One region of the Corynebacterium qintianiae genome, then DNA from elsewhere that is predicted to be linked to it. Evidence: predicted binding sites of a transcription regulator. Region 1 holds the regulator's gene; each other region holds the start of a gene.
What was found. Region 1 encodes LexA, which represses DNA repair genes until DNA is damaged. Its sites were predicted from a motif close to CGAACANNTGTTCG; they were not measured.
Positions count from the first base shown of each region.

Region 2: a site for LexA is predicted at 5,259-5,272, ahead of G7Y29_RS01335 (HNH endonuclease signature motif containing protein). Genes of this name have one in related genera too.
Region 3: a site for LexA is predicted at 1,604-1,617, ahead of G7Y29_RS00365 (HNH endonuclease signature motif containing protein). Genes of this name have one in related genera too.

Region 1 is NZ_CP064955.1:1,271,685-1,281,570, reverse strand. Features, by position in the region: gene G7Y29_RS06335 (PTS fructose transporter subunit IIABC) at 1-564, opposite strand, end outside; gene G7Y29_RS06330 (1-phosphofructokinase family hexose kinase) at 561-1,550, opposite strand; gene G7Y29_RS06325 (DeoR/GlpR family DNA-binding transcription regulator) at 1,635-2,420, opposite strand; gene lexA (transcriptional repressor LexA) at 2,554-3,243, opposite strand; gene G7Y29_RS06315 (hypothetical protein) at 3,464-3,832, shown strand; gene nrdR (transcriptional regulator NrdR) at 3,868-4,326, shown strand; gene hrpA (ATP-dependent RNA helicase HrpA) at 4,357-8,256, opposite strand; gene G7Y29_RS06300 (hydrogen peroxide-inducible genes activator) at 8,272-9,228, opposite strand; gene G7Y29_RS06295 (DEAD/DEAH box helicase) at 9,274-9,886, opposite strand, start outside.
Region 2 is NZ_CP064955.1:253,252-263,137, reverse strand. Features, by position in the region: gene menE (o-succinylbenzoate--CoA ligase) at 1-787, shown strand, start outside; gene G7Y29_RS01350 (phytoene desaturase family protein) at 768-2,030, opposite strand; gene G7Y29_RS01345 (glycosyltransferase) at 2,020-2,874, opposite strand; gene G7Y29_RS01340 (1,4-dihydroxy-2-naphthoate polyprenyltransferase) at 2,923-3,864, shown strand; gene G7Y29_RS01335 (HNH endonuclease signature motif containing protein) at 3,861-5,126, opposite strand; gene G7Y29_RS01330 (YegP family protein) at 5,652-5,834, shown strand; gene G7Y29_RS01325 (AEC family transporter) at 5,858-6,778, shown strand; gene G7Y29_RS01320 (DUF4229 domain-containing protein) at 6,788-7,099, opposite strand; gene G7Y29_RS01315 (hypothetical protein) at 7,145-7,402, shown strand; gene G7Y29_RS01310 (helix-turn-helix transcriptional regulator) at 7,399-7,644, opposite strand; gene galE (UDP-glucose 4-epimerase GalE) at 7,651-8,643, opposite strand; gene ccsB (c-type cytochrome biogenesis protein CcsB) at 8,644-9,648, opposite strand; gene G7Y29_RS01295 (cytochrome c biogenesis protein ResB) at 9,678-9,886, opposite strand, start outside.
Region 3 is NZ_CP064955.1:63,725-73,610, reverse strand. Features, by position in the region: gene G7Y29_RS00385 (SDR family oxidoreductase) at 1-112, opposite strand, end outside; gene G7Y29_RS00380 (alpha-ketoglutarate-dependent dioxygenase AlkB) at 124-771, opposite strand; gene G7Y29_RS00375 (hypothetical protein) at 807-950, shown strand; gene G7Y29_RS00370 (sugar O-acetyltransferase) at 947-1,480, shown strand; gene G7Y29_RS00365 (HNH endonuclease signature motif containing protein) at 1,648-3,135, shown strand; gene thpR (RNA 2',3'-cyclic phosphodiesterase) at 3,132-3,665, opposite strand; gene G7Y29_RS00355 (ATP-dependent RNA helicase) at 3,717-5,864, shown strand; gene G7Y29_RS00350 (amino acid permease) at 5,897-7,354, shown strand; gene G7Y29_RS00345 (TetR/AcrR family transcriptional regulator) at 7,325-7,927, opposite strand; gene G7Y29_RS00340 (TSUP family transporter) at 7,961-8,719, opposite strand; gene G7Y29_RS00335 (AbrB family transcriptional regulator) at 8,744-9,760, shown strand; gene G7Y29_RS00330 (DUF885 domain-containing protein) at 9,755-9,886, opposite strand, start outside.

The sequences.
Region 1 (9,886 bases):
CGCCTGGGCCAGCGCGTCCGCCGCCATGTAGGTGTGGGCGATGCCGGTCGGGCACGAGGTGACAACCGCAATGCGGTACTTCTTCGCGGTTGCGGCAGGCTGTGTCTTCTTCGGGGCGCTAACTACAGCGAGGATGATCTCAACGGCTTCCTCCCGCGTCGCCGCCGCGCGCAGCTTATCGACGAACTCCCCACGCACCAGGGCCCTGGCCAACGTAGACAGAATCTTCAGGTGCTCTTTACCGCCGCCTTCGGGGGCGGCTATCAGGAAGACCAGGTCGGTGTCACCGTCCGGGCCGGAGAAGTCCACCGGGCGGGACAGGCGCGCGAACGCCAGCGTGGGTTCGGTCACTGCAGACGTGCGGGTGTGCGGAATGGCGACGCGCCCGGGCACTCCCGTTCCCGCCTTCTCCTCGCGCGCTGCGGCGTCTGCTGCGAGCTGCGCGGGGTCGTTCGTCCTGCCTGCGTCGTGAACGAGATCGGCCAGGCGGGCAATGACCTCGCCGGGCGAGGCGCCGAAGTCCACGTCGAGTCCGACGAGCTCCGGGGTGATGAGTTGGTTCATGGCAGTTCCTTTGATGTTGCGGGGATAGAAACGACGAGCGTGTTCTCCAAGTCAATTTCGTCGGGTGCGGGTATTCCGGTGCCGGGTTTGGCGGCGGCGGCGGAACCGTAGGCGACGCTGCGGCGCAGGCAATCGGGGAGTTCTTCGCCCGCGACGCGGGCCATAATGTAGCCGGCCAGCGCAGAGTCGCCCGCGCCCACTGTGGAGCGCGGTGTGACCGGCGGTGGGGTCGCGGCCCAGGCGGCGTCGCGGGTGATCAGGCACGCTCCGGAAGCACCGAGCGTGACCAAAACCTCCCTCACGCCCGCGTGGACGAGCTCGCGCGCCGAGCGCACTATCTCGGTGTAGTCCCCCCGCGCCGCCTGATCTTCCAGCTGCTCGCCGTCGGCGCCGGTGAGCTGGGCGAGTTCGAACGCGTTGGGTTTGATTACGTCGGGCGCGGCGGTGGTCAGGTGCTTGCCCAGAGAGATGAGCGGCTCGTCAGAGGTGTCCACCGCGATTACCGCTCCGGGACACGCTTTGCGAAGCCGGGCGGCAAGGATGGCGTACCACTCCGCAGGCGCACTGGGGGGTAGCGAGCCGGCCATGACTACGGCGTCGGTGCGCGACTCGGCCACCGTGGCGACGAGCACGTCGGTAATGCGCTCGACGTCGTCATCGCTGAGCATTGGGCCGGTCTCGTTGACTTTGGTTGTCTCACCGTCGTGTTCAGTCAGCGTGGTGTTGGTGCGGATAGCGCCTTCGATGGAGACGGCGCGCAGCGGGATCCCCGCGTTGCGGCAGAGCAGGGAGAACGGGTCCGTGGGGCCGCACGGCGCGATCGCGAGAGTGTCGTGTGCGGCGTTTGCGCAGGCGTGGGACACGTTGATTCCCTTGCCCCCGGCTTCCCGGCGGGCACTGATCGTGCGGTTGACCCCGCCCTTCTCAAACGAGTCCAGCTCGAGTGTGGCATCGATGCTGGGATTGGGGGTGAATGTGATGATCACGGTGCGGGCTCCTCATGGTCGGGCTACCCCCAATTATGTCCGATTGTGCCCGGGTGGGCAATAGCGTGCGCGTTTTTTGCGCTTCTAGGGCTCCGCGGTGACAACCTCGATGCCGAGCTCAGTGAGCTCGGTGACGAAGGACGACGGTGCCGCTGAGTCTGTGATGACGACATCGACCTCGTCAAGTGATGCGAAGCTGACGAGGTAATCGTTGCCCAGCTTCGTGGAGTCGCACAGCACGACGACGGTGCGGGCGTTGGTGACCATCGCCGATTTAATCGCTGCCTCTTGGGCGTCGGCGGTGGACAGGCCGTGGTCGACACTCAGCGCGTTGGTGCCGATGAAGGCGACGTCGGCGCGCATGAGCGCGAGGGAGCGCAGCGCGGTGGCACCGACAACTGCTTGGGTGATTGCGCGGACCGACCCGCCCAGAAGCTGAACGTGAGGCAGGCCCGAGGTCGAAAGCTCCAGGGCGATAGGCAGAGAGTTAGTTACGATCGGCCACGAACGCGCCCGCGGGTCCGAGGCCAGCAGGCTGGAAAACGCGTTGATGGACGTGCCGGAGTCGAGGAAGATCCCGCCCTCGGACTGACCGGGGAGGTATTTCAGGGCAGCCCGCGCAATAGTGGACTTTGCGGCGGACGCGGAACGGGATCGGGCGTCGAGCGGGAACTCGGTGGTGAGATACGACTGGCTGGCCACGGCGCCGCCGTGCACCCGGTGCACCACTCCCTCGCGATTGAGCACGGCAAGATCGCGCCGGACTGTCTCGGCGGTCACGTCGAACTTCTCAGCCAGCTCGGTAACGTTGACGCGGCCCTCGACCGCGGTCAACGACGCGATCTGGCGTCTGCGTTCTTCTGCGTACATACTCAGGCAGTCCTTGAAGGGGGCAGGGGGCGGGAGGAACCGCATGCCATTGTTCCAAAAGAAACATGCCCGGTTAAGTGAGATTGCGCCCGCTCGCCCCCGACCGGGGTTAGCGAACGGGCGTAGCAGGGCGCTACAGGGTGCGGAAAACGGAAACTACGCGGCCCATGATCTCAGCCTCGTCCCCCTTTATCGGGGAGAAAGCGTCATTATGGGGGAGCAGCCAGACGCCGGTGGAGTCCTTGTGGAACTCCTTGACAGTCGCTTCGCCGTCCAAAAGCGCGGCGACAAACTCGCCCTCCTCCGCAACCGGCTGGGAGCGCACCACAACCCAGTCGCCGTCGAGGATGCCGGCGTCGCGCATGGACTCACCCACAACCTGCAGCATGTAGAGCTCGCCCTCGCCGAGCAGCTCCTGCGGCAGGGGGAAGTAGTTGTCGATGTTCTCCTCGGCGAGGATTGGCGAGCCCGCGGCAATTTGTCCCACGACCGGGACGAAGCGTGGCTGGGAGGCCTCCTCCGGGGTTGGCTCCGACTTCGGCTTCACCTTCCGCGACGGCGCGGCGGAGTCGGGGAGGTGGCGGAGATCCACAGCGCGCGGCTTGTTCGGATCGCGGCGCAAGAAGCCCTTCTTCTCCAGCTCCTTGAGCTGGTAAGCGACGGAGGACGTGGACTGCAAGCCGGCGGCGTCACCGATCTCCCGGATGCTTGGCGGGTAACCCCGCAGGACCACTGCGTCCTGAATGACCTCCAGGATGCGCCGCTGTCTGTCGGACAGGACACTCATATCGAGATTGTTCGGATTGTCTTTCTTGCGTGGCATCGGTGCTCCTCGTGTTGCCGTTGACGGCGTGTTTCATGCTGCGCCTGCAAAACTACCAGAAGTGGCAAGTTTGTTCGACATTTTCGTCGCTCCTCTGGACAACGAGCTTTGCCGGTGCTATAAATCGAACACAGAGGCGGAATCGAACATGTGAACGGTTAAGTGTTCGACGGTGTCCGACCCGCTCGTACAATAAGGGCAGACAACAAAGGAGACGACAATGACCATTCAGCTTGAACGCGTTTATACAGCACCGACGTCCGAGGGGCCGGCCTTACTGCGCACTCTTCCGGCCGACATGTGGGACCTTCCGGCATCGGCACCCGCCGCGCGAAAGGCGGTCCATGTTCGAACGCTGGAACCGGGCTCTCGAAATCGTGAGCGCCGTCCGCTCGGTGAAATAGGGCTACGCCCCACGCGGGAGGAAGCGTTCGAAACTCGCCACGAAAACCGTGCAAACGTTTTTATGGGTGCGGCACTCGGACTGGCACTCATCCTCGGTTCGGCCGCCGGCGGTGCGTTCTCCGGTGATGCTGCAATACACCCCGAAGTTTCTACGGTGGAGAATGTAACCGCTCACGCTCGTTAGGCTGGTTGAGGGTGAGCGGGAGTAGGATTTTAGCCATGCACTGCCCGTTTTGCCATCACGAACAGTCGCGGGTGCTCGATTCCCGCGTGATTGATGCGGGATCCGCTATCCGCCGCCGACGCGAGTGTTCGGATTGCGGCGGCCGGTTCACTACCGTGGAGAAGGCTATTCTCATGGTGGTTAAGCGCAACGGGGTGAGCGAGCCCTTCGACCGGGACAAACTGATCAGTGGCGTGCGCCGCGCGTGCCAAGGCCGGGATGTTTCGGATGATGCGCTCAAACGCCTCGCTCAACAAGTGGAGGAAACGGTGCGTGGCCAGGGGAGTTCTCAGGTTAATGCGAACGACGTCGGGCTGGCCGTCCTCGAGCCGTTGCGGGCGCTCGATGAGGTGGCGTACCTGCGTTTCGCCTCCGTGTACAAATCTTTCGAATCTGCCGACGACTTCGAATCCGAGATCCGCCTCATGCGTCGCCGAGACCGCGACGCCTTCTAGTGCCGGCCCACGGCTTCGCGTTGACGAGCACTACGCGAGGGTGTCGATCATTTTCTCCACCCGCCGCTGACTCACGGGCTTGGGCGTGCCTAGACGCTGTGCGAACAGACTGACCCGCAACTCTTGAATCCGCCACAGTATGTCCTTGACCGCCCGCGTCTTCTCGCGCCCCGGGGGAAGCGACCGCAACTTAGTGTCCAGATAGGCGTGGGTGGACGCGACAGCGTCTTGACGGTCGGCGTCGCGGTCGGGGTCTAAGGTCATGTCGTCGAGGCGGATACGCATGGCGGCGATGTAGCGGGGAACGTGCTGCAGGTGCTCCATCCCGTGGATAGTGACCGCGTGGGGCGGCAAAAAGAATCTCAGCTGCCCGCGCATGTCATCGATCGCAGGCCCACTCCACTTCTCCAGCTCCTGAGATATGTTCGCGTATTCCACCAGCGCCGGGGCGAGGGCGACCACTTTCTGTCGCACAGCTGAGGGGACCTTCGGCTTGACTTCCTTCACCAGCGCGTCGAACTCCTCCGGTGATCGCACCGGCCCGCCGGCCGCGAACATAAGATCGCGGATGGTGGCAACGCGAGCGTCCTCGACGAGACCGGCCGCGCCTCCGTGGGGATAATGGTCCACTGCGACCTTGTGACGCAACGGCAAGCCCTTCGTCATCTGGCCCTGATTGACGGTGATCTCCCGCAGGAGCAGCGTCAGCGTTGCCGTCACCATCGACGCGTCCGCCGCCGCCTTCGTCGGGTGGACGGTGACTTTGACGCCATCGGGCGTAGCTTCGAGCGCGGGGTAGGTGTCGACCTCGTTGCCCTCGATCTTCGCAGCCACCGTCTCCGGCACGGTCCCCAGAGTGTCCGCCGTCCACTTCTTCGCGGCCGCCGTCTCCGTGGTGCGCCCCGCTTTGGACACCGACGAGCGTATCTTCCCGGCCTGGCGTCGCTTGAGTTCCGCCAGGTCTTTGTCGTGGTCAAGGACGCCACCGCGCTTATCGATCGCGGCGAACGTCACCTTGAGGTGGTCGGGCAGCGCCGACGGGCGGAAGTCGGACGCGTTGATGCCGGCGCCGCCGACGGAGCGCAGCGCGGCCGCGAGTTCATCGGACAAGGGCGCGGCGAATGGTGCGAGCTTGGGCAGTGCCATGGCTGCGAAGTCTGGCGCTGGGACGACGGAGCGTCGCAAAGCTTTCGGCAGAGTCCGAATCAGCTCGGTAACCAGCTCAAGGCGCAACCCTGGCACGAGCCAGTCGAAGCCCTCCGCTGAGAAACCCGCCAACAGCGGGACGGGAACCTCGACGGTGACGCCGTCGAACGGGTCGCCGGGCTCGAACGTGTAGCGCAGCGCGTAGTCGATGGAACCCTGGCGCCACACGGCGGGGAAGGAGGCGTCGGAGGCATCGACGGTGTCACTGACAAGTTCGTCCGGGTCGAAGTCGAGGAAAGACGCGTCTTCGTGGCGCTTCTTCTTCCACCACGAGTCGAAGTGGCGCGCGGTGGTCACGTCTGCGGGCAGACGGGAATCGTAGAAGTCGAACAGCGTGTCCTCATCCACGACGAGGCCGCGGCGGCGGACCTTGTCTTCTACGGTAGCGGCGTCGGCGAGCAAAGCCTCGTTGTGCTCGATGAACTTGTGGTGGCGGTTCCAATCGCCGCCGATGAGGGCGTGGCGGATGAACATGTTGCGCGCCCCGTCCGCGTCGACGCGGTGGTAGGGCACGAGGCGGTCGCGCACAATCGGCAGACCGTACAGCAGCGACGTTTGGTGCACCATCGCAGCCGAGCGCTTGCGTGACCACACCGGCTCAGAATAGCTGTGTTTCAGCAGTTCACCCGCTGCCTTCTCCACCCACTCGGGCTGGATCTTGGCGACGTCGCGCGCCCACAACCGGGACGTCTCCACCAGCTCGGCGGCCATGAGGAACTCTGGCGGCTTCTTCGACAGCAAGGAGCCGGGGAACACAAGAAATCGGGTGCCGCGCGTGCCCTGGAACTCTTTCGAGTTGCCGTCGCGTACGCCGATGTTGGACAGCAGGCCCGTCAGCAGCGACTTGTGGATCGCGTCCGAGTCGCGCTCGCCCGCCACATTCTCGGCGCGCGACCAACCCAGCTGCTTCTCGACGTCGCGGAGCTGACGCACCAGGTCGTACCACTCGCGGATGCGCATGTAGTGCAGGTACTCGCGCTTCATCCGCTTGCGGAAGGCGTTGCCAGTCAGCTCGTCACGGGACTCGTTGATGTAATCCCACAGCTTCAGCGCGGAGGCGAAGTCGGAGGCGGAGTCCTTGAAGCGGGCGTGGGCCTGGTCGGCCTGAGCCTGGAACTCGAGCGGGCGCTCGCGCACGTCCTGGATGGTCATGTAGGAGACGATGACCGTGACGTCGTCGAGCACGCCGAACCGGTTGGCTTCGACGAGCATGCGCGCCATCTTCGGGTCGACCGGGATACGGCTGATGTCGCGGCCGATGCCGGTGAGCACCGGTGCCCCGTCGCGCTCCTTGTCCGAGATGGCCCCGAGCTCGTGCAGCACCAACAGACCGTCTCGGATGGACTTCGGGTCCGGTGGTTGGAGGAAGGGGAACTCGCTGATGTCGCCGAGCCGCAGCGAGATCATCTGCAGAATGACGCTGGCGAGGTTCGTGCGCAGAATCTCCGGGTCGGTGAACTCCGGCCGCGCGTTGAAGTTCTCCTCCGAGTAGAGGCGGATTGCGATGCCGTCAGCGACGCGGCCCGAGCGGCCGGAGCGCTGGTTGGCGGAAGCCTGGGAGATCTCCTCGATGGGCAGGCGTTGCACCTTTGTGCGGGTGGAGTATCGGGAGATGCGCGCCAGGCCCGTGTCCACCACGTAGTGGATGCCGGGCACCGTGAGCGACGTCTCAGCGATGTTGGTGGACAGTACGATACGTCGGCCCGTGTGGGGGGAGAACACCCGGTGCTGCTCCGCGTTGGAGAGACGACCAAACAGGGGAGTGACTTCCACACCACGCCAGCGCTTCTTCTCAATCGCCTCCATGCAGTCGCGGATGTCGCGCTCCGAAGCGAGAAAGCACAGAATGTCGCCGTTTCCCTCCTTCATCAGCTCCTCGACGGCCAAGACAACGCCGTCGATCATGTCGATGTCCACGTCCTTGCCGTTGGCGTTCTCCACCAGCGGGCGGTACCGGATCTCCACCGGGTAGGTGCGCCCGGAGACCTCGATGATCGGGGCCGGTTTGCCCTCAGCGTCGGCGAAGTGCCCGGCGAAGCGCTCCGGGTCGATCGTGGCCGAGGTGATAATCACCTTCAGGTCCGGCCGCTTCGGCAGCAGTCGTTTGAGGTAACCGAGAAGAAAATCGATGTTGAGCGAGCGTTCGTGGGCCTCGTCGATGATGATCGTGTCGTAGGCGTTCAAGAATCGGTCGCGCTGCATCTCGGCGAGCAGGATGCCGTCCGTCATGAGCTTGACGGCGGTGGTGGGGGACACGCGGTCATCGAAACGAATCGCGTAACCCACAGAGTCCCCGATGCTCTGGCCGAGCTCGTCGGCGATGCGCTCCGCGACGGTGCGGGCCGCGAGGCGGCGCGGCTGCGTGTGGCCAATCAGCCCGCGCCGACCCCGGCCCAGCTCGAGCAGCATCTTCGGAATCTGGGTGGTCTTGCCCGAACCAGTCTCACCCGCGATGACCACGACCTGGTGATCGCGAACGAGGCCCATGATGTCCTCGCGGCGCGCGGAAACCGGCAGCTGCTCCGGGTAGGAGATGTCGGGGATACCGGCCGCGCGGGTCTCGACGGCGGCTGCTGCGGCGTCGATGTCCGCCGCGATCGCGGCCAGCGACTCAGGGGCGCGGGCCTTGTCCAGGCGACGCGTGAAGCGTCGGACGTCGGACAGCGGGACGGCGTCGAGCCGCTGAAATAGCTGGGCGCGGGAGGGGTGCGAAGAAGCGTTCATATCTGCCGAACGAGTCTAGCCGCCCAGCATGCGCTTTCCCTTTTCGACGGCCCGCGCGTGCGCCCGGGTGATCAACTCTCCCAGCGCGTGGTGCTCCGCGGCGCGTGCTGACGACGGTCGGCTGACCAGACCGATTGTGCGCTCCGCGGTGACGTTTGCGTCGAAGGACGCCAAACCCAGGCCGGGCCGCACACACTCTGTGGCCACCGCCGATTCCGGCACCAGGGTCGAACCGTGGCCGGCGACGACCAGCTGCATGATCGTGGTGAGCGAGGAGGCGCGGGTGGAGTACTCCCCGTTGCCGGGGTGCCCGGCGTGCGCGATCCGGCACAAGTCGACGATCTGGTCGCGGAGGCAATGGCCGTCATCGAGCAAAAGGAGCTCCAGATCTCCCAGCGCATCAAGGGTGAGATCGTGGCGGCCCGCGAAAGGGTGGCCCTCGGGAGTGACGATGACGAACTTCTCGCGGAACAACTCCGTCTCGCGCATGCCGGGGTAGCCGGTGGGCAGCGCGAGGACGGCTACGTCGATGGAGCCGTCGCGAAGCTGCTCCACCAGAGCCCCGGTCTGCTCTTCGACGATGAGCGGCTTGAGGTTGGGGTAGTTCTCGCCGACGTTCTCGAGAAACTCGGGCAGGATATACGGGGTGAGCGTCGGGATAATACCCAGGGTCAGTGTCCCGGACAGTATCCCGAGGGCGCCGCGGGAGCGGGAGACGAAGGCCTCGGCCGCCTCGAGCGTGGCGCGCGCCAACGGCAGAAGCTCCTCACCGGTGGGGGTGACTATCACCTTGCGCGTTGAGCGCTCGATGAGCTGAATCCCCAGGCCAGTCTCCAGCGCTACGAGCGCCTGGGAGAGCGACGGCTGGGAGATGTTGAGCTTGCTCGCGGCCGTGCCGAAGTGCTTGTTTTCGGCGATGGTGACGAAGGTGCGCAGTTGCGCTAGCGTCGGCCGGTACTCCTTATTGCTCATGCCTATGACAGTACTGTACGCCCATAAGGGGATTTGTTAGTTAGACTAAACTTTTTTCAACTCGAGGCGGCTGAGGCGAACCTCCCCGGCCGCATCAGAAGCATCCAGGTCGACCACACCGTGCAGCTGGAAAGCGTTGTCGCCCTCGGGGTCCTTGAAAATCTGGACCACACTCCACTCCCGGCCACCTTCTCCGGTGAGCCGGAAGTATTCGGGTCCGCGCGCATCGGCGTCGATGATGAGGTCGTCGTACTCCTCGAAGTACTGATCCATTTCCGCGGGCCAGTCGGGGGCGCGCCCAGGGTAATCATCCGTATCAAGGTAGGACACCATGTCCTCCAGCTGGTCCTCTTTCTCCAGAGCGAAAAGCTCGACGAGGCGGAAGAAGTAGTTGCGCACCATGACACGGAATGCGCGCCGGTTCGCGGTCAGCGCCGACGGGTCCTCGATACCAAACGCGAGCTCCCGCTCCAACGCCTCCTGGGTAATTGGTAAGTTCTCGTCGGCCATGTGGGCCCATTCGTCGATAAGCGAGGAGTCAACCTGCCGGACGAGCTCTCCCAGCCACGCGATGATGTCCGCGAGCTCCTCGCTAAGGTAGGCCTCGGGGATGGAGTGCGACAGGGTGCGCCACGCGTCCGTGAGATAGCGCAGGATC
Region 2 (9,886 bases), 1.0 Mb from region 1:
GGTGCGCAGCTTGGTCGCGGGTGTGGAGCCCGAATTTGTAGACCTCTCGCGCGGTTTCGTCGTCGCTGACTTCGCGGCCCGCGCCCGCTCCATCGCAGCCACCGGCGATCGCTGCTACACCTCGCTGACACCGATGCAGCTGGCGAAGGCCACCTCCACCCTCGAGGGAATCGATGCGCTGCGGCTTTTCAGCGCCGTCCTCGTCGGCGGAGCCGCCACCAACCCCGCACTACTTGCCTCGGTGCAGAAGCTGCGCATCAACGTGGTCACCACCTACGGTTCATCAGAAACCTCCGGCGGTTGCGTCTACAACGGCCTCCCCATCGCGGGGGCGAAGGTCCGCATCGCGGACGGTCGCATCCACCTCGGCGGCCCCATGATCGCGCACGGCTACCGCAACTTCCCCGGCCACGAGGCCTTCGCGGAACCGGGATGGTTCGCGACCTCCGACGCTGGCTCGCTTATCGACGCCCACCTCAACGTCTCCGGCCGCCTCGACAACGTCATCGACTCGGGCGGACTGAAACTGCACCCCGAGGTGTTGGAAAACTTCATGCTCCGCATTGGCGGCGTGGTATCCGCTTGCGTCGTCGGCGTGGCAGATGATCGCCTGGGCCAGCGCATTTGCGCCGCCTACACGGGATCCGCCCCGCTGCCGGATGTGATGGACGCGTTCGAGGACCTGCCCCGCTGGCAGGTGCCGAAGGAAGTCAAAGTTGTCCCGGCGCTCCCGATGCTGGGACCCGGCAAGGTGGACCGCGCTGCCGTCACTGAGCTCTTTTCATAGCTGCCTCCGCCGCCCACACCCCGGCCATGCCGTGGACACCCGCTCCCGGCGCGGTGGAGCCGCTGGCCAGGTAGACGCCCGCCCGCACCCGGTGCGGGTGGCGGAAGATGAGCTGGCGGGCGTTCATTTTCCCACCCGCGATGTCCTCGATGTAGCCGGTAACGTGGGTGTCATCGACCACCTCCCGGAACCCCGGAGCGAAGCGCTCGATCTGCCGGACGATGTGCCCAGTGGCATCCCCGTCGTAGCGGTGCGGCACGTGCGCGTAGGTCCACAGCACCTTTCCCCGCGCCGGGTCGGCGGCGAACTGCTGGCACACCATGACAAACGGCCGGTTCGGCATACGACCCCGTTCGACCTGCTCCTCGGCGTAGACAATCTCGGCAGCGGCCCCACCGACGTGTACCGTTCCCGCCTCACCAACCCGCGGGTCGCGCCAGGGCACGGGCTCTTTGAGCAGGAAGTCGACCTTGAACACCCCGGGCCCCGGCGTCATCGGCCGAGCACCGAAACGTCGTGCCTCGTTGGCCGTCATGTTGAGCACCACCGCGTCAGCCTTGGGAAGGGCGTCCGCCTCAACGCCGGTGCGGACCACCACACCCGCCGCCTGGGCTTCTTCGGCCAGCGCGTCCGCCACCGACTGAGCCCCGCCGCGCGCCACAGGCCAGCCGTTGGCGTGCGCCAACGCCCCGAACAACACGCCGAACGCAGCCGTCAACGGCCGGCGCGGCGACGTAAACGAATGCACCGCGTTACCCACCAGCAGCGCTTTCGCCTCCTCGGTGCGGAAGAGAAAGTTACCTAGCGACGTCGCGGGCAGCGCGCCGCGCAACCCGAAGCGCGCCATCGCCAGCGGATGCGGCGGGACGCGCAGCATCGTGGGGCCGAGGATGTTCTTGAGATGCTTGTCAATCTCGTTCACCACTGGGAGGTGGAGGGCGTTCCACGAGTCCTGGTCGGTGGAGAGGGCGTCGATAAGCGCGGTGCTCCTCTCCAACGGGTGCGCGACCGGACGTGGCGGCCGCAACCACTCGCCACGGAGCGTCTCGGCACCGAAGGGGAAGGCAGCCGCACCCAAGTCACTGACCGTGCCGGGGAAAAACTCGGCCGAGCGGCACTTTCCGCCGACGCTATCCTCGCGCTCGAGAACCTCCACGCGCCAGCCGGCCTCGGCTAGCCGCAGAGCCGCGGCGAGGCCGTTGATCCCGGCGCCGACGACGACGGCTTCGTGTCTAATCCGCACGCAGCAGCCTGGCGACGTCTTCGTGGGTGTACGTCGCCGCAATCTGCACGTCATTTCCCCCGCCGCCGAGGTTTCCCCGCACAAGGGCCGTGCGCTGGGAACCCGGCACAATCGAAAACTCACGCGGGTGCGGGAAAACCTGGCGCACCATATGGTTAGAGCGCAGCGCGCACGCATTGAGCCACACGTCGTCGGCCTTCGGCGCGTGACCGATAAACCCGGTGCCCTGGCGCGCAACGTACTCCACCATCGACGGCGGGTATGCCACGCCGGAGACACCCGTGGCGAAGTGGCGGTGCGACGGCGCGGTCGTGTACACCGCCTTCCACCGCCGGTAGAGGTCGAGCTGGTCACCGCGGAACGTGATCTCGTGGGCGCGGTACGCCACGATGAGGCCGGGATCGGCGTCAGAGGCGTTGAGAAGTTTTTGGGCGAACCAGCGCGGGTACATCATGTCGTCGTCGACCGTAATTACACGCGTGTCGGTCCCGGCGAACTGGGCGAAAGTGCCAAAATACTTCGTGTGTGGACCAAAAGCACCGTCCGAGCAACGAACCTGAAGTCCCCGATCAACCAGCCCCCGCAACCCCTCCGGCCATTCCGACTCGAAGTCGACCCGATCCAACCAGAGGAACACTGGAAGAAGCTCCGTGCCCATCAGGAGCGACGCAATCGAAGCCACCGAAGCAGACATGCGGTCGCCGTGGGTAGTCAAGGACACGACGGTGTCACCCTCCTGAGGGAAAGACAGCGACGAAGCGTTAGCCGCGAACTTTAGCCGCGGCGCACGCACGAAGGCCCCCACCGAGCTGAGTGCCTGGCGAGCGGCGTAGTCAATCCACATGACGGCCAACTTTAGTACTAATGACGGCCCCCGTCCCCCTCGACGGGCATGATGGAGGCCATGACCGCTCCTAATCATTCCGCTACCGTGCGGGACTGGTGGCAGGCCGCCCGACCCCATACCTGGGCCAACGCATTCGCTCCGGTTGTCGCGGGTACGGGTGCCGCCGCATTCCACGGCGGCGCGCACCTTGGTCGCGCCCTTCTCGCGCTCATCGTCTCGTGGGCCCTGATCGTGGGAGTGAACTACGCCAACGACTACTCGGACGGCATCCGCGGCACCGACGACGACCGGACCGGCCCCGCCCGGCTCACCGCCTCCGGGTCTGTGCCACCCGAGCGCGTCAAGAGCGCTGCATTCGTCTCCTTTTTTGTCGCAGCGGCTGCGGGGGTGATCCTCGCAGTGATGTCGGCGTGGTGGCTCGTGCTCGTGGGGGCGCTCTGCATCGCCGCTGCCTGGTTCTACACCGGCGGGAAGAATCCTTACGGCTACCAGGGCCTCGGTGAGGTCGCTGTGTTCATCTTCTTCGGCCTTGTCGCGGTAATGGGCACGGAGTTTACCCAGTCCGGATCCGTGACCTGGGTAGGGTTCCTTATCGCTGTCGCTATCGGCTCCATCTCGGCCGCCGTGAACCTGGCTAACAACATCCGCGACATCCCCACCGATGCGGTCGCCGGCAAGAACACACTCGCGGTGCGGCTGGGCGACGTCCGCGCTCGCCGCGTTTTCACGTTCCTCACCCTCACCCCCTTCGCGGCAAGTTTCGTCCTCGCAATCGCCTATCTTCCAGTCCTGATTGCACTCGTCGCCCTCCCCCTCGCGGTCGCGTCCACACTCAAGGTGATGCGCGGGGCGCGGGGCCCCGAGCTCATCCCCGTGCTCGGGCTGAACGGCAAAGCGATGCTGACGTGGGCTGTTGTCACCGCACTTGCGTTGGCATGGGGCGGGTCCATGTTGTTCAGTTACGCGCCGCTGGCTGGCCCCCGTTAGTCGGCGAACACGTCGGGTTCTTCGGGGTCGTTGAAGTTGTTGGCGCGGTGTTGAGGTGGGTGGGGTTTGAGGGGTCCGGTGTAGGGTTCGGCGGGTTCGGGGAGCTGGTGGGCGTGGGAGATGTATCGGCGTCCGCCGAGGAATCTGAATTCGATGTCGCGCCCGTTGGTGGTGATGTGCACGAGCCCGTTGCTTATCCTGGAGTGGCAGGCGGAGCACAGTGGGATCAGGTTGTCGAGGTCAGTGGCGCCTCCTTCGGACCATTCGGTGATGTGGTGGACTTCTGTAAACCGGGTGTGGTTGCATCCTGGCATGGCGCACTCGTAGCCCCAGGTGGCCAGCAAGGCGGCGAGTTGACCGTCGGTGACGAAGCGGCGTTTGCGCCCCACGTGCACGCTTAACCCGTTTTGGTCGAGCAGGTGCAGCCGCACGAACGCGTTGTTGACGTAGTTTTCCAGCATCTTCGACGGTGCGGCGACGTTGCCGGGCAGCCAGGCACGCCCGTTGGTTGTCATCATGATGTTGACGTGCGCTCCCGGCACCCGCAGGTCACTGACCGGGTTTGTGCGCACCATGTGCACCATCGACAACAGCGCAGCGTACATGTCGGCCTTGACGGGCGGGCCGAAACGCGAAACGCCGCGGCTGAGCTGCTGGGTAAGGTTCGGGCGGGTGTGCTGGGAGTCGGGTTCGATTTCTTCACCCGGGGGTTGCTCGGGTTGGGACTGTTTGTCGGCGAGTAAGTCGTCGAGGACATCGTCGATTGTCTCGTCGTCAGCGAGATCGTCTCCGGTGATGTCGTCGAGGCCGTAGTTGGCTAGTTGGGCGATCTTTAGCGCCGTGGGATACGCCGCCCCGTCGACGGGGTTGAGCCGGGCGGTGATGACCACGTCTCCGTTGTCGGTTACGCGAACGTCGTGGTGGTAGTCGTTCTCGACGGTGTCTATGCCGGTGCGTTCGATGCCGGCGAGGGCTTTTTTCAGTTCGGTAAAACAGAGTTTCCGCGCGAGAGCGACAAGGTCAGCTTCGTTCTCAGCTGTGAGGTATTTCAACAGGTAGCGAATCGTGGAGTAGGAAATCGCACCGTCGCGAAACGCCTCGGTCAACAGGGGGAAGTCGGGCAGTTGGCGTGCTACCCCGACGTATTCGAAGGCTGTTGACGGTGCGATGCGGGTCTCGCGGGCGAGCCAACCGGCGGTGCTAGATTCCCCGAATGTTTCTGCGAGTCGAAGGTAGTCAAACTCGGATAGTGCAATGAGCATTTCGGCGGGTGACTGCACGGCCCATATTTGGCATGAGCGTATACGCTGGACAATATCGCTCTCTTGACCTGCGTAAGTGTAGGTGTAGATACGGTCGGTTGTGTGGTCGAGTGTCGTCGTCATCATGTCCCCCAAAACTGTGTTCGAACACCTCACCTTCCAAGTTAGTGGCACGTTTGTTCGATGTCAAGTGTTCGGGCACACCTTTTTGGCCTACGCTGCCCGCACGGCGTCGAAAAGCGAACACCCACTCCGCCGCTGCAGAGTTCCTGCGGTTTACTACCGACGCGCTGCCCGAGCCGTCGAGAAGCGGGAGCTGACTCCGCCGCTGCAGAGTTCCTGCGGTTTACTACCGACGCGCTGCCCGAGCCGTCGAGAAGCGGGAGCTGACTCCGCCGCTGCAGAGTTCCTGCGGTTTTACAGCCAACCCGTAATCAATACGAAGTCGGCGCGCACCAAACCACTGGGCGCGCGGGAGAAACGTCCACGGGACCCATGTAATCGCAAAGCGAAAAGGAGCCCAAAATGGCAGGAAAATTCGAGGTCGACGAAGACAAGGCGGGAAAGTTCCGCTTCCGGTTGAAGGCAGGCAACGGTGAGGTGGTCGCCACTGGAGAAGCCTACGAATCTAAGGCGGCAGCCATCAAGGGAACCGCCGCTGTGCAGCGCGCGGCCGAAGACGCGAAGGTCCAAGGTCTGACCGCGTAACCGGGAGGCCTAGGCTGGTGGGCGTGCTCGACGTACTCACCGGCTTCTCCATCATCTTCACCGTCATCGGTGTCGGCTTCATCTTGGCGCAACGCGGGATCATCGGCCAGGGCGAGGCGCGGCTGCAATTCAACCGCGTCGCGTTCTGGGCGACAACGCCCTCGCTGATCTTCTCCTCCGTGGCCACCTCCGACACCTCCGCGTTCCTTTCCCCTGTGAACTTCGTCGTATTCGGTGCGACGTTATCAACGATGGCAATCTTCTGGGGGATCTCGGCCGTCTTTTTCAGGCAGGACGTGCCGACGACGATGGCAGGGGCGGCGTCGTCAAGCTATTTCAACTCGGTCAACATGGGTCTGCCTATCGCAATCTACGTCATCGGTGACGCCACCTACGTAGTGCCCGCGCTGGTCATGCAGATGGCGGTGTTGTCGCCGTTCGTCATCGCAGGCCTCAACGCCGGCGGTGACGGCAAGCACCACGTGCGCGATACCATCATCAGCGGGTTGACCGCCCCGATGGTGCTCGCCGCAATGGCCGGATTCATCGTTTCCGCGTCGGGCTGGACAATCCCCGAACCCGTCATGGCGCCGATCAGGATCCTCGGCGGCGCGTCGATCCCGCTCATCCTCATGAGCTTCGGCGCATCGCTCAAGGGGAGCCGAGTCCTGCGCGAAGGGCCCGATCGCTTGCCGACGCTCGTAGCAACCGCCCTGAAACTCGCGGTCATGCCGCTGGTGGCCTGGGGAATCGGCACGCTCGCGGGACTGCAGGGAAACCTGCTCTACGCGGCGGTCATCCTCGCGGCGCTGCCGACCGCGCAGAACGTGTACAACTACACCGCCAACTACCGCGTCGGCGAAACAGTCGCGCGCGACACCGTGTTCCTGACGACGTTCCTATCCCTGCCGGCAATGTTGGTCATCGCCGCAATCTTTGTGTAGCGACCCCGCCTAACGTTCCGCGAGCTCGTCCTGGATCCAGCGCTTGCGGGCGTCGCGCTGGGCGCGCCAGCTGGCAAGGGCCCCGACGGCCTCGACGCGCTGGCGGGAAAAAATAAGCATGGACAGCGGGAAGGCGGCGATAAGTGCGAGCAGCGCCGACATGATCAGTGGAACCGGCGCGCCGATCGCGGCGGCGAGCAGCTGAATAACAACCGTCAGGCCAATGAACAGCATGAGACGAAGCCCGCCGTACACAGCAACGGCCTTGTTCGCGCGGCTGCGCGCCTTGGGGTCAACCTCCGGGGCGTGTAAGTCACTCACAAAGCGCTACCCTACCCAACGCCCCCGCCCAGTATGTTGGAGGGCATGGGAAGAATTCTGCTCGTGCTGCTGATCATCCTCGCCGTCTGGATGCTGTGGCGCGCCTTCGGCCCCGGCAGTTCCAAGCGCTACGGGCCGCTGCGCGGCGAGCCCGCACCCCCAGCCGTGAAGGGCCCGGACGACGACGAGGAGTTCCTGTGGAACATCGAGAAGAACCGCTTCAAACAGCGCCGCGCCCAGGAGGAGGCGGAGCGCCGCAAGCGGGAAGAAGAGGAGCGCCGCAAGCGCCTCGAGGACGACTAGCGGGGCTCGAAAGTCATCGCCAGGCCAAGCGCAGCCGCAACGGCGGCAACCTTTTCCCAACGCACACCCGCGCCACCGTGCTCGATCGTGTGAAGGGTGGAGCGGGACACACCAGCGGCCTCGGCGACTTCCTGCTGCAACCGGCCGGCAGCGCGCCGCGCACACGCGATCTGCTCACCCAGGGCGATGAGCACCGGATCTTCGCTCGCCGGTTTGCCGATCTTGTTGCGGGGACCTGACATGGCGACCTACTTTCTCGTACCCTCGCGGCGCAGCACCTCAGGCAATTTCTCCGCCCACGCCAGGGAGTGGCGCACGCCGTCGGCGACCGTGTACTCGACGTCCCAGCCCAGCACCTCGGCGGCTTTGTCCGTGCGCGCGGCGCTTCCGGCCACGTCGCCGTTGCGCGGCGGCGCGGTTCGTACGTCGAGGGGGCTGCCGGTGGCCTCGCCGACGGCCTCGGCGAGCTCGAACACGGTTGTGCCGGTTCCGGTGCCGAGGTTGATCACCTCATAGTCGGCCAGTTCGGCGTTTAGCGCGAGGACGTGGGCGCGCGCCAGGTCCCACACGTGGATGTAGTCACGCAGGCCGGAGCCGTCGCGCGTCGGCCAATCCACGCCCGTGACTGTGAACGGCTGGCCTGTCTCGTGTGCGGTGATCATTTTGCCCAGCGCGTGCGACGGCGCCGGGTTCTGCAGGCCGGTGCGCAGCTGCGGGTCGGCGCCAATGGGATTGAAATAACGCAGCGCGATCGCCCGGATCGCACCGGCGGCTGCGGCGTCGGCCAGCACGCGCTCCAGCATCCACTTCGACGCCGCGTAGGGGCTCGTGGGGTTGACAGTGCTGGTCTCGCTGACCATGAAGTCGGGGTCGGGCTCGTACATGGCGGCGGTGGAGCTGAGCAGGAACTTGCCGATGCCGCGGGCCGAGAGGGCGTCGATAAGCGAGATGGCTCTACCGACATTGTTGTCGTAATACATGAGAGGCTTTTCGACGCTCTCCGGGACGACGATCTTGGCCGCGCAATGAATCACAGCCTCGATCTCGGGGTGGTCGTCAATAATGCGGTCGAGCAGCCCCCGGTCCGCGATGTCGCCCTCGTAGTGGTCGAAGCGTTCGGCGAAGACGCGCAGACCGGTGGAGTAATCGTCGAGGATGACCGGGGTAATCCCGTTGTCGGCGCAGCAGGAGGCGACAGTGGATCCGATGAAACCGGCGCCGCCGGTGATGAGGACCTTCATCTAATTCAACCCCGCGTAGGAATGCAGACCTGCGATGACTGTGTTGACGTAGGTCATGTTGAAGATGGTCATGGCCATCGCGAACACGTTGATCCACGCGGCGCGCACGTTCTTCCAGCCGGCGGTGGCGCGCGCGTGCAGGTAGGCGGCGTAGAGGATCCATGTGATCATGGAAACCGTCTCCTTCGCGTCCCAACCCCAGAAGCGGCCCCACGCCACTTCGGCCCAGATGGCGCCGAACACGATGCCGATTCCGAACAGCGGGAGGGTGATAATCGCCGTCTTGTAGGTGATCTGGTCCAGCGTCTTTGCACTGGGCAGGGGCTTCGCGATCGCCCCGAAAAAGCCGCGCTCCTCACCCCGCGGCTGCCACATGCGCAGCAGGTAGAGCAGCGCGAAAAGGCCGGACACGAGGCCGATGGACGCGCCGACGGACACTGAGGACACGTGCACCGGCAACCAGTAGGACTGCAGCGCCGGTACGACGGGCGCGGCGTGCATGTGGAACACCGTCGAGTTGAGGAACATCGCGATGACCATCGGCGAGAGCACCCACGGCCACAGGGTGTGCCAGTTCTTGCGCTGGATCACGACCGCGGCCGCGATCATCACCACCGCCGTCATGAGCAGGATGTACTCGTAGAGGTTGCCCAGCGGGAAACGGTGCGCGGCCAGGCCGCGGGTGATGAAGGCCGCCACGTGCAGCAGAATGCCGAACCACACTAGCGCCTGCGTCATGTTCGCCCACTTGCGTGCACCGGCGACGCGCCGGTCGTACTCCGACTGGTCGAAAACGCCCGGCACCTGAACTACCGCGTCGGGCCCGCCCGCCCCGACGGCGACCCTCTCCAGCGACTCGCTGCGGGCGCGTTCGCGGCGCATGTCGATAACGCCGAACATGCGGCCGTAGTAGACGCACGACATAATCAATGCGACCAGGTAGATGACGAAGGCGGTGCGGAACGTCAGGTCCGACAGATCCGCCATGGTGGAGTCGACGAGCATAGGGGTAAACCTACCCCAGCGCCGCGACATTAACCAAGGTTGTCTACCTCACTCTCAGGGGATTGTCCATCATCGTTAACCCGGCCGAGAATCCGGTCGGCGATCTCGTCGAACTCGCTGCCCCAGCCGGCGCGGTCCGTCCGCGCCAGGCCCGCGAACTCGACGCGGGTAGAGCCGCCCTCGGGTGCCAGGCGCACCCAGATGCGGCGGCGCTTGATCGTCACCGAGCCGATGAGCG
Region 3 (9,886 bases), 990 kb from region 1:
GCTCGATCCTGCGGGCCGCGACGTAGACCTTCCAACCGTCTCCCGCCAGCGCGCGGGCGCTCGCTTCACCGATCCCAGCGGAACCACCTGTGACAACCGCAATCTTCTCCATGCCCTGAAACTCTATGCGTGTACCTGGCGCATCGTGATGTTGATCCGCCCTTCCGTCAGCCCCGTCCCCTCCGACCCCGTTCCGCCGCGCGCCCCCAGCACGCCGTGGCGCGCCCTTCGCGCAGGCCCGCCGAACACCAGAGCGTCACCGGACATGAGCAGCAGGTCCTCTCCCTCGATGCGGAACACGATCTCGTCGCCTATAGACAAGCTCACCACCGCATTGTCCGCCTCCTCCTCCGCGTCAACGTGCATCCCCATTCCCGGTCCCGGCGGGTAATAGTTCACCAACGCGGTTTCCACCGTCACCGCGTCACCCACCAATTCGTCCACCCCGCGCGCCGCAGCGAGCACGTCATCCGCAATGGCCTGGTAGTTCGCGGGCACCGGCGGCACCGGACACCCTTCGACTTCCCTTACCAGGCGGTACGGGTTCGTCGCCCAGAACCACCCGAGCGACATCAGGTACGCCTGCATGTGGCCTTTGCCGACTTTCGGCCGGCGCATCGCCACCGGTGTCCCAGCCACAGCCCGCGCGATCTCCCGCGCCTGTTCCACCAGATCCGCTTGCTGCGCGGGCGCCAGGAACCCGGGCAGGTGTACGACGCCGGGCAGGATGCGCTGGGGCTGCCGGGGCAGGGACGAGGCGTCGATAAGCATGCCCTCAACCTACCGCCGCTGGTAGCGTGAGCCGCATGGCCAGAGATTTCAACGTCGCCGTCGTCGCCGTCACCGTCATCGCCGTCGTCGCGGCCGCGTACTTCCTCTCCGAGGGCACCTGGGTCGCCCCGCTGGTGGTCCTTCTCGCATCGCTCCTCGCGGTTTTCTCGCGCCGGTGAGCTGGTACCTGCCCCAGCCGAACCCGCAGCACCAGGTGACCTGGGAGTTCGTGCGCGAGTTCAACGCGCTGTCCAACACCGACCCCGCCCGCGCCCGCGAGTTGCTGCGCCTCATGTTCCCCAACAGCGAGAACCCGCCCGACATCTGGGCTCCCCTCCACCTCGAGCTCGGGGTGAACACCAGCTTCGGCGAGGGGTGCTACATGAACTTCAACTGCACGATCCTCGACATCGCGCCGGTGACCGTTGGCGCGCGCACTTTGTTCGGGCCGGGGTGCCAGCTCATCGCCGTCGGCCACCCTGTCGACGATCACGCCAAGCGGGCCGAGGGTTGGGAAATCGCCCACCCCATCACGATCGGCGACGACTGCTGGTTTGGCGCGGGCGCCATGGTGATGCCCGGGGTGAGCGGGGGTGACCGCTGTGTCGTCGCGGCGGGCTCGGTAGTAACCCGCGACATCCCCTCGGGCTCAATGGCGGCAGGCGTGCCCGCTGTGGTCAAGCGGGCTCTTCCTCCGTCTCCCTTCTGAAGAATAAATATTCGATTTGGTTCATGCTCGAGCGCCTTTTTAAGACTGGGTACTTTTCTTATTTGCCTGCATCTTTCATGCGATGACGCGCGGTTACATTATTTTGCGCCCCCACTTGACATACAAATACATGTTCGATACGATGGCCAGTATTGAAAGGGGGAACGATGCCAGTTTGCGACCATCCAGTGACGCCGGAGTCGTACTTCGCCACCGAGCGGGAAGGCGACCCGGTGTGTGACGCGGCGCGCCTGGGCCGCGAAAGCGAGTACGCGATGTACTCCGCCTACGCTACCGACGGCTCGGACATCGCAGACCTCGAGCTGTTCGTCGCCGCGTGCCGCGCGGCCAGCGGCAAGAGCAAGCACGAGATTGAGAAGGGTGTCCTGGGTTACTTCCGCCTGCAATCTCTCCCCCGCTTGCGCGAGCTGCAGCAGCGGACATTGCGGCTGGACATAGCCCGCCTGGGTGCCATCGACTCAGCCCTCAACCTGCTGGGTGCGTCCGTCTCCGAGGAAACGCTGGACAAGCTGGACCGCATCCTCGTGCGCATGTTCACCCCATCCAAACCGGCACAGGAGCTGCCGTCACCCTGGGCCATTACCCGTCGCCTACGCGAGCGCATCGCCACCATCGACCCCAGCGTCAACTTCGACGAGAAGAAGCGCAGGAAGCGAGCCGCGCCCGACCCCACACAAGATGCTGCGGGATTTTTCGAGTCCGTCATCGACGGGGTCACCCAGCACGGCATCGAGCTGCTGACCAACTCCACAACCATGGCACTCATCCGTTCGCAGATTAACTCCCTGTCCCGCGAGGAGCAGATTTCACACGCACAAGCCATAATCGGCTTGCTCACCGGTAAAGTTGCACCCCGCAAGGTCGTGCTCAATGTCTACGCACCAGCCAACCGCGCCACAGGTGAGCCCGTGTACATCCCCGGCTTCGGGTGGACCGACCACGCCTCCACCGACGCTTTCGACGACCTGTCGCAGTCCTCTGACGTCCAGACCGTTTACCTGTCGAAGGATATCGAGACGGAAAGTTACACCCCTACGCCCCAGATGAAGGCGTATGTTCACGCCAGGGACGGGGTGTGCGTGTTCCCGGGCTGCCATCGGCCGGCCGAAAACTGCCAGCTGGACCACCGCATCCCCTTCGATCAGGGCGGCCGCACAACGCCGGACAACCTTTTCGCCCTGTGCCAACGCCACCACAACGTCAAGACGGACCGCCGCGCCTTCTACATCCCCGATCCCGTGACGGGGGACGTCATCTGGCTTTTCGACGACGGAACATACGTCATCTCAGAAAACCAAGGCATCCTCGCCAGTGAGCTCACACCACTTTCCCCGCACTGGCGGTCGAGCCTCAGCCGCGTGCAGAAGAACAAGGCTCGAACCACGCAGTTTTACGCGAAATGCCATGCGGTCCTCGACCAGTACGACCGGGACGGGGACTACGACCGATGCGAAACCTCTCTCACAACTCTCGAGCGGGAGTACGACCGGGACTTCGACCAGCACCCCGACCCGCCACCCCCAGAACCCGACAGCGAAGAACCCCCGCACCCCGACCCGATCGACGAAGGATACGTGTCTAAATACTCGTACATCGAGCAGGCCATGCACAACGCGCTCGTTGACGCTGCCTAACGCAAATAGAACGTGTCCACAATCTCGTAGCGCGGCCCACCGCCGCGCCCCTCGCCCAGGTGCGACTCCACCAGATGGACCTCGTCCACCCAAAACTCCGGCCCGCAGTAGACGGACAGCGCGTGGGAGTGGTCGTCGATAAGCCACATGTCGCGGGTGCGGTTGCACCTCTTGGCCACCGTCAGGTGGGCCCGCTGACGCTTATCCAGCTCGACGGAGCAGTCCGACATGAGTTCCCGGAGCTGGGGTTTGTCGCCGCCGACGCCGATCCACAGAGTGCGACGATCAAACGCCCCCGCTCCTCTCAGGTGGAGGCGCAAGGGGCGTCGGAAAGCGGTGGCCTGCGACAGGTGGTCCGTGACCACGGCGGCGTCATTCGGCTGGTTTCCGTAGAACGCCATCGTGAGGTGCCACGTGTCCGGGTCCGTCCACCTCAGTTCCGACGACAAATCCCGGATCGGGCGAAGCGCGCGGACGAGGTGCTCGCGGACATCGTCCGGAGGCAGCACGGCGGCAAACAGTCGTCTCATGACGTCGCTCATCTTAACCGCGAATGACGCGAAATGACCTAGCCTGGGCACATGTTCAACCTGCGTGTCATCGGCGAAGGCCTCCCCGTCGCGGTGGTGATCGACCAGCTCCCGGACACCGGACCCTTGGTCGTGGAGGCGCCCCCCGGGACAGGCAAGACCACGCTTGTCCCGCCAGCAATTGCGAACATGGTGGGAAAGACGCTGGCCACGGCTCCGAGGAGGGTCGCGGTGCGTGCGGTGGCGCGTCGCTTAGCCCAGCTCGACGGGACCGGCGTCGGAGAAAAAGTCGGGTATGCGATCCGCGGTGAGCACCACCCCGGCGAGCTAGTCGAGTTCGTCACGCCCGGTGTGCTGCTCAACCGCCTCATCGCAGACCCGGGCCTCGAAGGGGTCAACGCGGTCGTCATCGACGAAGTCCACGAGCGCCAGCTCGACACGGACCTGGTGCTCGCGATGTGCATGGAAGTTGCCATCCTGCGCGACGACTTCTACCTCGCCGCCATGTCCGCCACCCTCGACGCGCGGAAATTCGCCGACCATATGGGTGCTGCGATCCTCAGCACCGAGGCCGTCACGCACCCGCTGACCATTGAATACGCGCCCCATCCCGAGCGCGCCCAGGGTACCCGCGAGTTCTACCGGCACATTGCCGCGCTGGCGCAGCACAGCGAGCGCACCCTCGTGTTCGTCCCAGGTGTGCGCGAGGTGGAGCTCGTCGGGTCCTTCCTCGATGACTGGGCTCCGCTTCACGGCCGTCTGACCTCCGGCGAGCAGGACCGGGCGCTGAGCGGCAGTCAGCAGGTGGTGGTGGCGACGAGCATCGCGGAGTCCTCCATCACGGTGCCGGGCGTGCGTCGCGTTGTCGACGCCGGGTTGTCGCGTGTGCCCCGACGCGACGCCGCCCGTGCCATGACGGGCCTAGTTACGGTCTCGACGGCGAAGACGAGCGCGGACCAGCGGGCCGGCCGCGCGGGCCGCCTCGGACCCGGCAGCGTCGTGCGCGCCTACTCCCAGGCCGACTACCAGCGCTTCCAGCCCGACATCACTCCGGAGATCGCCACCAGCGACCTCACTTCGGCGGCGCTCACCGTCGCGGCGTGGGGTTCGCCGGATCTGCCGCTGGTCGACCAACCGCCGAAACAGTCGCTTATCGACGCCCACCACACGCTGCGGGACCTCGGCGCGCTCGACGGGGACGACATCACCGGGTTCGGCAGAAAGCTGTCGGCCCTCCCCCTCGACCCGCGCCACGGGGCCGCGCTGCTGAGGTTCGGCAGCGGTGCGGCGCCCACCGTGGCGGCGCTGTCGGATCAGCCTGTCCGCAGACTGGAGCGCCTCGTGCGCCGTACCCCGCCCGTTAATGCTGGCGAGGTCGTCGCCGCAGCGTATCCGCAGTGGGTGGCGAAGAAAATGGGTGATACCTACCTTCTCGCGAGCGGCACCCGCGCGACGCTCGACGCGCAAATCGGCCAGCCAGAATGGATCGCCGCCGCGGAGGTGCAGCTAACCAACAAAGGTGCGGTGATCAGGGCCGCGGAGCCGTACGAGCTGCCCGTCGAACGCGTCACCGAGGAGACGCGGGCGGCGCTTGTCGACGGCTCCGTGCGCGGCCGCCGCGTCAAAGCCGTCGGCGCCATCGAGCTGAGCTCGACTCCGGTGAAACTAACCCCGGAGGAAGCGGCGGAGGCGCTGACAGACCTACGCTTCGAGAGTTTTTCGCTCAGTGAGAGCGCACAGCGGCTCAAGGACCGGCTCGACTTCCTGCACAGCGAGGTAGGTGAACCTTGGCCCGATGTCGCGAAGGGGGACTACTCGCCGGAGATCGGGGAGGTGGCCAGGGGGGCGTCGATAAGCAAGCTCGACATGAGGGCCGCGCTGCTGCGGCAGCTGCCGTGGCCGGAGGCGGCGAAGATGGACGAGCTGGCGCCGGAGCGGGTCGGTGTGGGCAGGATCGACTACTCCACGGGCCGGCCGATCGTGCGGGTCAAGCTGCAGAAATGCTTCGGCATGGCGGAGTCGCCCACCTGCGCGGGCGTCAGGGTGCTGTTCCACCTACTTTCTCCTGCGGGGCGCGAGCTCGCTGTGACGGACGACCTGCGCAGCTTCTGGGACGGCCCCTACCAGCAAGTGCGGAAGGAGATGCGCGGGCGCTACCCCAAGCACCCCTGGCCCGAGGATCCCTGGCGCGCTATTTAGAAAACTGGGAGACACCCAGTATCTTGTGTGGAATGAAAACCCATACCGTGACCATGTGGACCCTGGTCTCGCTCATCATCGGTTCCTGCATCGGGTCCGGCATCTTCGCGCTACCGCAGAACATCGCCTCGGTGGCCAGCCCCGGCGCGATGCTCGTCGGCTGGGCGATCGCGGGCGTCGGCATGCTCTCCATCGCCTTCGTCTTCCAGATCCTCGCCCGGCGCAAGCCGCACCTGGATTCCGGCGTTTACTCCTACGTGCGGGCTGGGTTAGGCGACTTTATTGGGTTCACCTCGGGCTGGGGGTACTGGCTCGGCTCGGTGATTGCCCAGGTGGGTTACGCCACCCTGTTCTTCTCCACCATCGGCCACTACGTCCCCGTGCTGAAGAACAACGCGGTTCTCGCGGTGGCGACGTCGGTGTTGACGTGGGTGATCTTCTTCATACTCTCCCGCGGCGTGAAGCAGGCGGCGCTGATGAACGTGGTGACTACGGTGGCGAAAACGGTCCCGATCCTCTGCTTCATCGTGCTGGTCGCGTTTCTCGGCTTCAGCTGGGACACCTTCACCCTCGACTTCTGGGGGGAAAACTCCGGCGCCAGCTTTAGCGAACAACTCCAGGGCATCATGCTCTTCACGGTGTGGGTGTTTATCGGGATCGAGGGTGCCTCCGTATATTCCAAGCAGGCGCGCACGCGTAACGACGTCGGCCGCGCCACCGTCATCGGGTTCCTCTCGGTCCTTGGCCTGTTGATGGCGGTGTCCACGCTGTCGTACGGCGTTCTCACCCGCGAGGAGCTCGCCGCGCTGCCGGAGAACTCCATGGGCGCGGTCCTCGAGGCGGTCGTGGGCCCGTGGGGCGGCATGCTGATTTCCGTCGGCCTGTGCCTGTCCGTTCTGGGCGCCTACGTCTCCTGGCAGATGCTCTGCGCCGAGCCCATCGTGATGATGGCGAATGACGGCCTGCTGCCCACGAAGCTGGGCCACGCCAACGCCGCCGGCGCGCCTGTGATCGCGCAGCTGATCTCCACTGCGGTGATCCAGGTGTTTGTCATTATCTTCTTCGTCAGCGAAGCCTCGTACACATCCATGGTGCAGCTGGCCACCATCATGTACCTTCTGCCGTACATTTTCTCGGCGGTGTACCTCGTGCTGCTCGCGGTGCGCGGCAAAGGCCTGACCCACCCGCACGCCGGCACGCGTTTCGACGACTCCGGGCCCGCCGTCTCCCCCGCCGACAACCGCAAACACCTGGGAGTCGGCGTCCTCGGCGTGGTTTATTCGCTCTGGCTGATCTACGCCGCCGACCCCGTGTACGTGCTGTTCGGCGCGCTTGCCGTGGTGCCGGGGCTGGTTCCCTACGTACTCACTCGGCTGGCCCGGCGCGAAAAGCTGTTCAACGGGTTCGAGTGGGGCGTGGTCACGATCGTTCTGCTCGGTGCCGTGGGCGCGCTGGCCGGCCTAGCCAACGGCGCCCTTGCTCTCGGGTGACGCGACGATCGGCCACAGCATCGCTGCGAGCTCTTTTGCATGGGACTGGCGCCCCTTGAGGTCGAACGCCGCGCGCATCAGGACGCTTCCGACGACCATGGTGGCGATCGCACCGCCGTTGACGTCCGCTGAGAATGAACCCTCTTTGATTCCCTTGCGGTAGTAGCGCGCGAACCCGTCCACCAACTCCGCTACGACGCGGTCGCGCCACTCCTCGATGAACTCGTCCGAGCTGGATACCAGCGAGCCGATCAGGCGCAGGCCGATCTTGTTTTCCAGGTGATCCTGGAGGTTGACCAGGTAACGCTCGAAGCCCTTCTCGTCGGTGGGGTATTCCGTGGGGATCTCGAGGGTGATTTGACGCAGGGTGTCGATGAGCATGTCCATGCGGTCGTCGTAACGCCTGTAGATGGTGGTCTTGGCCACCCCGGAATCCGCAACGACGGCGTCGATGGTCACCGCGTTGAAACCCTTCGCCCGGGCGAGCTTGAGCACGGAGCGGACGATCTTCTCCTCAGTCGCGGCCCGGCGCTTCGGCCGCTGACCTCGAACCGGCGTCTCGATCTTAGTCATTGGCTAATAATGACACAGGATAGGTGCGGAAACTTAGTTATTGGAAAATTCCTGCCACCCGAGACGCGCGCACAGCACCACCACCAGCGCGAGCAAGGCTAACCGGACAAGCTTCGAGCCTCCTCTGAGCACCGTACGCGCCCCCAGCTGCGCACCGACGACGTTGGCTACGGCAAGAACTAGCGCGAGAGTCCAGTCCACCCAGCCCCCGGCGATGAAGACCGTCAACGCCCCGAGGTTGGTCGCGGTATTGACCACCTTCGCCATCGCCGCGGAGCGCAGGAACGCCTGCGAGAACAGAGCGGTGAACCCCATGATCAGGAACATGCCGGTGCCGGGGCCGAAGATGCCGTCGTAGAACCCGATGAGAAGGGCAAGCCCGACACCCCCGGCGACTCGCGCGCGCGTGTACGTGGGCGCGCCCGCCGTGGTGCCGAACGACGGGTTGAAGAACACAAACAGGCCCACGGCCACCAGCAGGATCAGGATGGCGGGGCGGATAACGGAGTCGCTGATTAGGGACACCGCGAGGGCGCCGCACGCCGACAGGACGAACGCGACGGCAGCCAGCCCCCACGCAAACCGCGGCACCCCGACGCGGCGCACCATCGTCACCGCGGCCGAAGCTGTGCCGGTCACTGCCGCGACTTTGTTCGTGGCCAGCACCGCCGCCGGGGGCATTCCCGTGGAGGCCATCAGGACGGGGATGAGCACGAGCCCGCCGCCGCCGATCACCGCGTCAACCCACCCCGCGATCAGCGAGGCGGCGGCGAGAAGCGGCAGCAGTTCCATGCGTGAGACCGTATCATCGCCCTGGTGCGCACTTGGCAGAAATGGATCATCGTCGCCCCGGCGTCGGTGGCGCTCGGTTTCCTTTTCTCCCGCCTGGGTGTGCCGGCAGCGTGGATCCTCGGTGCGATTATCGCCTCCGGCGCCATGGCGCTCGCAAGCGGGCGCGACCTGCCCGTCAACCAGCACTTCTTCGCCGCGGCCCGCGGAATCATCGGTGTCTTAGCCGCGATCCCGCTCGTGGGCATCCCGCCGCGCGAGCTCGCCGCTTTCCTCGTTCCGGGTCTTGTGGTGGCGCTGGTAACCGTGGGGCTCGCGTTCGCAGGCGGGATGTTCCTGTCCCACCACGGTGTCTCGCGTGAAACTGGCGTGTTGTCGCTGTTGGCCGGCGGGGCGTCGATCATGCCGGCGGTCGCCGCCGAGGTGGGCGCGGATACGCGCTACGTCGCGCTGTCGCAGTACCTGCGCCTGCTCACGGTGTCCGTGACGCTGCCGCTGGTCGCCTCGCTACTTGCGGCGCCCGCCGGCCCGGCAACGACCGCGCCCCAGCCCGCCTGGTGGTCGTGGCTTTTCGTCCCGGCGCTGGTCGCCACGGGACAGCCGCTGGGCAGGATCGTGCGGTTGCCTAATGCGAGCGTCTTCGGGCCGCTTGTGCTAACCGCCCTCGCGGGATCGCTTATCGACGCCCCCTTGGCCATGCCGCCGGCCCTCGCAGTCGTTGCCTTCCTCGCCATCGGGTGGATCTGCGGCGGGGGCCTAAACGTCCCCGCGCTCAGGCACTTCGGCCGGCTCCTACCCGCCACTGTCGCCTACATTGCGGGGCTTATGGCCGCGTGCGCCGCGATGGGTTGGATCGTGTCGGTGTGGCTCGGGATCAGCCACTTCGAGGGCTACCTGGCCACGAGCCCCGGCGCCCTGGAGACGGTGCTGGCGCTTTCGGCCGAAGGCGGTGCCGGACCCGCGGTGATTGCAATCCAGCTCATCCGCCTGATCGGCGTGCTCCTTTTCGCCGCGTACCTCCCGCAGGTCCTCCGGCGACTATAGGAGCTCCTGCGCGAGCAAGTCCATCGGCATGGAACCCAGACGCAGAGCCCGGTCGTGGAAGTCGCGCAAGTTCATGCCCTGGGCGAGGGCGTCGTCGCGAAGCTTCAGCCACGCCCGGTAGCCCAC